Linked DNA regions of Azoarcus sp. CIB. The protein of the gene in region 2 interacts with the protein of the main gene of each other region in a pairwise test. Links are inferred from orthologs where the notes say so. Each region holds a gene or a part of one and is shown on either strand. Other genes may lie near its edges.

What was found.
Region 1: the proteins of rpe (region 2) and eno interact in binary tests that used the Escherichia coli proteins (3 or more experiments, as listed by UniProt). The link is inferred for Azoarcus sp. CIB from one-to-one orthologs.

What each region holds. Positions count from the first base shown.
Region 1 is NZ_CP011072.1:2,202,697-2,205,857, forward strand. Bases 320-3,161 are described here. They hold eno (phosphopyruvate hydratase), read right to left. Parts: upstream 2,465-3,161; coding sequence 1,175-2,464; downstream 320-1,174. Other genes in these bases: AzCIB_RS09745 (CBS domain-containing protein), read left to right, coding at 324-755; ftsB (cell division protein FtsB), read right to left, coding at 786-1,064; kdsA (3-deoxy-8-phosphooctulonate synthase), read right to left, coding at 2,523-3,161. Also shown: AzCIB_RS09740 (C40 family peptidase), read left to right, coding at 1-229. UniProt on the Escherichia coli protein: Catalyzes the reversible conversion of 2-phosphoglycerate (2-PG) into phosphoenolpyruvate (PEP). It is essential for the degradation of carbohydrates via glycolysis.
Region 2 is NZ_CP011072.1:4,187,533-4,190,803, reverse strand. What follows is about bases 207-3,158. They hold rpe (ribulose-phosphate 3-epimerase), read left to right. Parts: upstream 207-1,310; coding sequence 1,311-2,006; downstream 2,007-3,158. Other genes in these bases: trpE (anthranilate synthase component I), read left to right, coding at 2,922-3,158; AzCIB_RS18720 (phosphoglycolate phosphatase), read left to right, coding at 2,015-2,692; AzCIB_RS18730 (GspE/PulE family protein), read left to right, coding at 207-1,226. Also shown: more of AzCIB_RS18730, read left to right, coding at 1-206; more of trpE, read left to right, coding at 3,159-3,271. UniProt on the Escherichia coli protein: Catalyzes the reversible epimerization of D-ribulose 5-phosphate to D-xylulose 5-phosphate.

The DNA.
Region 1 (3,161 bases), 2.0 Mb from region 2 along the record:
GCAGATTGCCGACCGAACGCGGCCGGTCAGCCTCGCGGTGCTCCAGCCGGGCGACCTCGTATTCTTCAACACGATGAACCGACCTTACTCCCACATGGGCATCTACATGGGCGAAGGCAAGTTCGTGCATGCGCCATCGAGCCGCGGTCGCGTGCGCGTCGAACGGCTCGACAGCCCCTATTTCCGATCCAGATTCGACGGCGCCAGGACGCTCCTGGCGGACAGTTGAACAAGGCGGCCCGGGCGCCCACAACCCGGGGCGGCGCTGCACCCGCCGACGCTGACAGGAAGCATCTCATCAAACCTTCGGCAGGAGCAGAACCATGCATACACGTAAGATCAACGAGGTCATCGCCGGCCGCCCCATCCTCACGGGTCCCGCCCACCTCACTGTCAGCGACGCCGCGCGCCTCATGGCCGAAGCCAAGGTCGGATCGATCATGGTCACCGAAGGCGGCAATCTCATCGGCATCTTTACCGAACGCGACGCCCTCGTCAGAGTGCTGGCCGCAGGTCTGGATCCTCAGACGACGCCGATCGCCCGCGTGATAACCTCGCGCGTGATGACCGCAACGCCCGAGATGCCGCTCGGCCACGCATTGCACCTGATGTTCGAAGGCGGGTTCCGCCACGTGCCCATCGTGGACAACGGTCGCCCCGTAGGAATGGTGTCGGCGCGTGATGCGCTCGGACCCGAGCTCGTGGAATTCGAGGGCGAGCTGCTGCAGCGGGAAGCGATCGCCGAAGTGCTCTGAGCAGGCCGCACGCCCCGGAGGGAGCCGCCGTCAGGGCTTCTGCCGGGGGGTGTGAACGAAGACTTCGCCGGGCTTGGTCAGCCCGAGCTCGAAGCGTGCGCGTTCCTCGATCGCTTCGTTGCCGGACTTCAAATCGCGCACTTCGGCCTCCAGGCCCGCGTTGCGCTGTTCCAGTGCGCGGTTCTTCTCGCGCTGCTCCTGCAGCTGACGGTCCACGTCCCATACCCGCAGCCAGCCGCCCTTGCCCAGCCAGAGCGGGTACTGCAGGAGTGCCACCAGCAGGACGAGGATGACCAGAGGCCAGCGCATAAGGATGAAAATCTGCTCGTAATCAAAAGAAGGCCGGCGAATTCATCGCCGGCCTTGTGCATCGAATCAATGCGGACGGCCCTCGCGGGCCGCCGCCGACCGCGGAACGCTTAGCGCACGCGCAGGTTGTAGAAGGCGCGACGGCCCGGGTAGCTGACGGTATCGCCGAGATCTTCCTCGATGCGCAGCAGCTGGTTGTACTTCGAGATACGGTCGGAACGCGACAGCGAGCCGGTCTTGATCTGCATCGCGTTGAGGCCGACCGCGATGTCCGCGATCGTCGAGTCCTCGGTCTCGCCCGAACGGTGCGAGATCACAGCAGTGTAGCCAGCGCGCTTAGCCATCTCGACTGCGGCGAAGGTTTCCGACAGCGTGCCGATCTGGTTGATCTTGATGAGGATCGAGTTGGCGATGCCCTGGTCGATGCCCTGCTCGAGGATCTTCGTGTTGGTCACGAACAGGTCGTCGCCGACGAGCTGGATCTTGCGGCCGAGCTTGTCGGTCAGCGTCTTCCAGCCGGCCCAGTCGTTCTCCGCCATGCCGTCCTCGATCGACACGATCGGGAAACGGTCGGCCAGCGTCGCGAGATAGTCGGCGAAGCCTTCCGAGCTCAGGGTCAGGCCTTCGCCCGCGAGGACGTACTTGCCGTCCTTGTAGAACTCCGACGCCGCGCAGTCGAGTGCCAGCACCACCTCGCGGCCCGGCTCGTAACCGGCGGCCGAGATCGCGTCCTGGATCATGTTAAGGGCTTCCTCGGTGCTGCCGACGTTCGGCGCGAAACCGCCCTCGTCGCCGACGGTCGTCGGGTAGCCCTTCTTGTCGGTGAGCTTCTTCAGGTGATGGAAGATCTCGGCGCCGCAACGCAGCGCCTCACGGAAGCTGGTCGCGCCGACGGGCATGATCATGCATTCCTGGATATCCAGGCTGTTGTTGGCATGCGCGCCGCCGTTGATGACGTTCATCATTGGCACCGGCATCGCCATCGGGCCCGAACCACCGAAGTAGCGGTAGAGCGGCAGGCCGGCCTCTTCGGCGGCAGCCTTCGCGACGGCCATCGACACGGCCAGCATCGCGTTGGCGCCGAGGCGCGACTTGTTCTCGGTGCCGTCGAGCTCGATCAGGGTCCGGTCGATGAAGGACTGTTCCTCGGCGTCGAGGCCGATGATCGATTCCGAGATCTCGGTGTTGACGTTCTCGACCGCACGCAGGACGCCCTTGCCCAGGTAGCGCGCGGCGTCGCCGTCACGCAGTTCGATGGCTTCGCGCGAACCGGTCGAGGCGCCCGACGGCACCGCCGCGCGGCCCATCACGCCGGATTCGAGCAGAACGTCCGCCTCGACGGTCGGGTTGCCGCGCGAATCCAGAATTTCGCGGGCAATGACATCAACGATTGCACTCATGGGTATTCCTGTCCTTCCAGGGGTCAAAAATGGGTTGATCGAAACGCAGGCAGCCGCTTCAGACGGCCAGTTCCATGAAGCCGTGGCGCTTCACCAAGCTGTCGATGTCCTTCAGCGTCGCCAGCAGCGCCTTCATCTTCGGCAGGGGCCACGCATTCGGGCCGTCCGACAGGGCCTTCGCCGGATCGGGATGAGTTTCCATGAACAATCCCGCCACGCCCACCGCCACGGCCGCGCGCGCCAGCACCGGCACGAACTCGCGCTGTCCGCCCGAGGCCGTGCCCTGCCCGCCCGGCAGCTGCACCGAATGGGTCGCATCGAACACGACCGGGCAGCCCGTTTCGCGCATGATCGCAAGGCTGCGCATGTCCGACACGAGATTGTTGTAACCGAACGATGCACCGCGTTCGCACACCATGATGGTGTCCGCACCGCCGTTGGCCTCGCGCGCCTTGTCGACGACGTTCTTCATGTCGCCGGGGGCCAGGAACTGCCCCTTCTTGATGTTCACCGGCTTGCCGCTGGCGGCGACCGCATGGATGAAGTCGGTCTGGCGGCACAGGAAGGCCGGGGTCTGCAGCACGTCGACGACGGCCGCCACGGCCGGGATTTCCTCGATCGCGTGCACGTCGGTCAGCACCGGCACGCCGAGCTGCTTGCGCACGTCGGCGAGGATCTCGAGCCCCTTCTCCATGCC
Region 2 (3,271 bases):
AGATCATCATCGACGCGCACCGCCAGGGCGCCTCGGACATTCACATCGAGCCGCGGCCGGGCAAGGAAAAGACGCTGATCCGCTTCCGCAAGGACGGCACGCTCGTGCCCTACATCCAGATCCCGGCGAGCTACCGCAACCCGCTCGTCACGCGCATCAAGATCATGTGCGACCTCGACATCTCCGAGCGCCGCAGGCCGCAGGACGGCAAGATCAAGTTCCGCAAGTTCGCGCCGCTCGACATCGAGCTGCGCGTCGCCACGGTGCCGACCGCGGGCGGGATGGAAGACGTCGTGATGCGCCTGCTCGCCAACAGCGAACCGCTGCCGCTCGACAAGCTCGGGCTCAGTCCGCACAACCTCGCGCGCCTGAAATCGGTGATCGTGAAGCCCTACGGCCTGTTCTTCGTGTGCGGCCCGACCGGCTCGGGCAAGACGACGACGCTGCATTCCATCCTCGGGCACATCAACACGCCCGAGACCAAGATCTGGACCGCCGAGGATCCAGTCGAAATTACGCAGAAGGGCCTGCGCCAGGTGCAGGTGAACCGCAAGGCGGGGCTGGATTTCGCGACGATGATGCGCTCCTTCCTGCGTGCCGACCCGGACGTGATCATGGTCGGCGAAATGCGCGACAAGGAGACCGTCTCGGTCGGCATCGAGGCTTCGCTCACCGGCCACCTCGTGTTCTCGACGCTGCACACGAACAGCGCGCCGGAATCGATCGTGCGCCTGCTCGACATGGGCATGGATCCGTTCAATTTCGGCGACGCGCTGCTCGGCGTGCTCGCGCAGCGCCTCACCAAGCGCCTGTGCAAGTGCAAGGAGGCCTATCGGCCGGACGACGCCGAGGTGCAGCAGATCCTCGACGAGTACTGCGAGGACATGGTGGGGACGCCGGATTTTCAGGCCGATCCGGCGGCGGCGCGCGCGGCGGTGCTGGCCCGGCTGAAGGCCGAGCATGGCGATGCCGACGGCCAATTCACGCTGTACCGCCCGGTGGGCTGCACCGAGTGCAACGGCGGCTATCGCGGGCGCGTCGGCCTGCACGAGCTGATGGTCGCCTCGAACGAGGTCAAGCGACTGATCCAGGAGCGCGCGCGCGTCGCGCAGTTGCTGGCGCTCGCGCTTGCGGAAGGCCTGCGCACGCTGCGCCAGGACGGCATCGAGAAGGTCTTGGCCGGCGTCACCGACATGGAGCAGGTGCGGCGCGTGTGCGTGCGATGAGCTGTCGCGATCGGGGGGAACCCCGAGGGCGCGCGGGTTGCCTGAGCGGTTAGAATCGCGCCAGCCCAACAGGAGAACACGACAATGTACCGCATCGCTCCCAGCCTGCTTTCGGCCGACTTCGCCCGCCTCGGCGAGGAAGTGCGCAACGTCATCGCCGCCGGCGCGGACTGGATCCATTTCGACGTGATGGACAACCATTACGTGCCGAACCTCACGATCGGCCCGCTGGTGTGCGAAGCGATCCGCCCGCACACCACGGCGCCGATCGACGTGCACCTGATGGTGAAGCCGGTCGACCGCATCATCCCCGACTTTGCCAAGGCCGGCGCCAACGTGATCACCTTCCACCCGGAAGCCTCCGACCACATCCACCGCACGCTCGCGCTGATCCGCGACCACGGCTGCAAGGCGGGCCTGGTGTTCAACCCGGCCACCACGCTGCACTACCTCGACCACGCGCTCGACAACATCGACATGGTGCTGCTGATGAGCGTGAACCCCGGCTTCGGCGGGCAGAAGTTCATACCCGGCACGCTCGCCAAGCTGCGCGCGACGCGCGAGCGGCTGGATGCCTACGAGGCGGCCACCGGACGCCACATCCAGCTGCAGATCGACGGCGGTGTGAAGGTCGACAACATCGCCGAGATCGCCGCCGCGGGTGCCGACACCTTCGTCGCCGGCTCGGCGGTGTTCGGTGCCGGGCAGGACAGCGATCCCAACCGTTACGACAGCGTGATCGCCGCGCTGCGCGCCGAGCTCGCCAAGGTCGGGCAGTGAGCGGATCAGTGAGCCTCGCGCGCTTCCCGGTGCGGGCGGTGCTGTTCGACCTCGACGGCACCCTGCTCGACACGATCCACGACCTGGCCGACGCGGCCAACCTGATGCTCGCCGAGATGGGCCGTGCGGCGCGCCCGCTCGAACAGATCCATTCCTTCGTCGGCAAGGGCATCCCCAACCTCGTGCGCCGCTGCATGACCGAGGATGCCGAGGCGGGCGAGGAGGAGATCGAGCAGGCGGTCGTCGTGTTCAGGCGGCATTACGCCGTCGTAAACGGTCGCAGCACGCGCATCTACCCCGGCGTGGTCGAGACGCTGGAGGCGATGCGCGCGATGGAGCTGCGCCTGGCCTGCGTCACGAACAAGGCCGAGGCCTTCACGCTGCCGCTGCTCGAGCGCATGGGCCTGACGCCGTATTTCGCTGCGGTCGTCAGCGGCGACACGCTGCCGGTGAAGAAACCCGACCCCGCGGTGCTGCACCACGCGTGCGAGCTGCTGGGCGTGCGGTCGCCGCAGGCGCTGATGATCGGCGATTCGGCCAACGACGCGCTCGCCGCCCGCGGCGCGGGGATGCCGGTGCTGCTCGTGACCTATGGATATAGCGAAGGCATGCCGGTGGACACCATCGAATGCGATGGGCTACTATCGATCGCTACCGGGGCGCTCGACCGCATCGAAGCGGCGTGAAACTCCGGCGCATCTCGGCAAGACTCGCCGCAAGACACCATCATCCGATCGAGACATCGTGATCTACAGGAACCGGGATTCGGTAAAGGAAAGCACCCAGTTTGTCGCCGCGCAACTGCGCTGGCGCGGCTGGCGCTCGTGGCCTGCGGGCCACTGATACGCGAATGCTTCGCGGGCGACGACTTGCCCGCACCCCTTGCCGAATAGAACCGTTTTCCGTGGAGTCTCCATGCTTGAGCAGGAATTCAACGCGCTGGCCGCGCAGGGCTACAACCGCATCCCGGTCACGCTCGAAACCTTCGCCGACCTCGACACGCCGCTGTCGATCTACCTGAAGCTCGCCAACGAACCGTATTCCTACCTGCTCGAATCGGTGCAGGGCGGCGAGCGCTTCGGTCGCTACTCGATGATCGGGCTGGCGGCCTCGACGCGCATCGAGGTGTATGGCCGCTCGGCGCTGCTGCTGACCGGCAACCGCCTCGTCGAGCGGCGCGACTACGGCGACCCGCTGAACTACGTCGCCGAGTTCATGGAGCGCATCAAGGTGCCGCCGCGCGACGGCCTGCCGCGCTTTGCGGG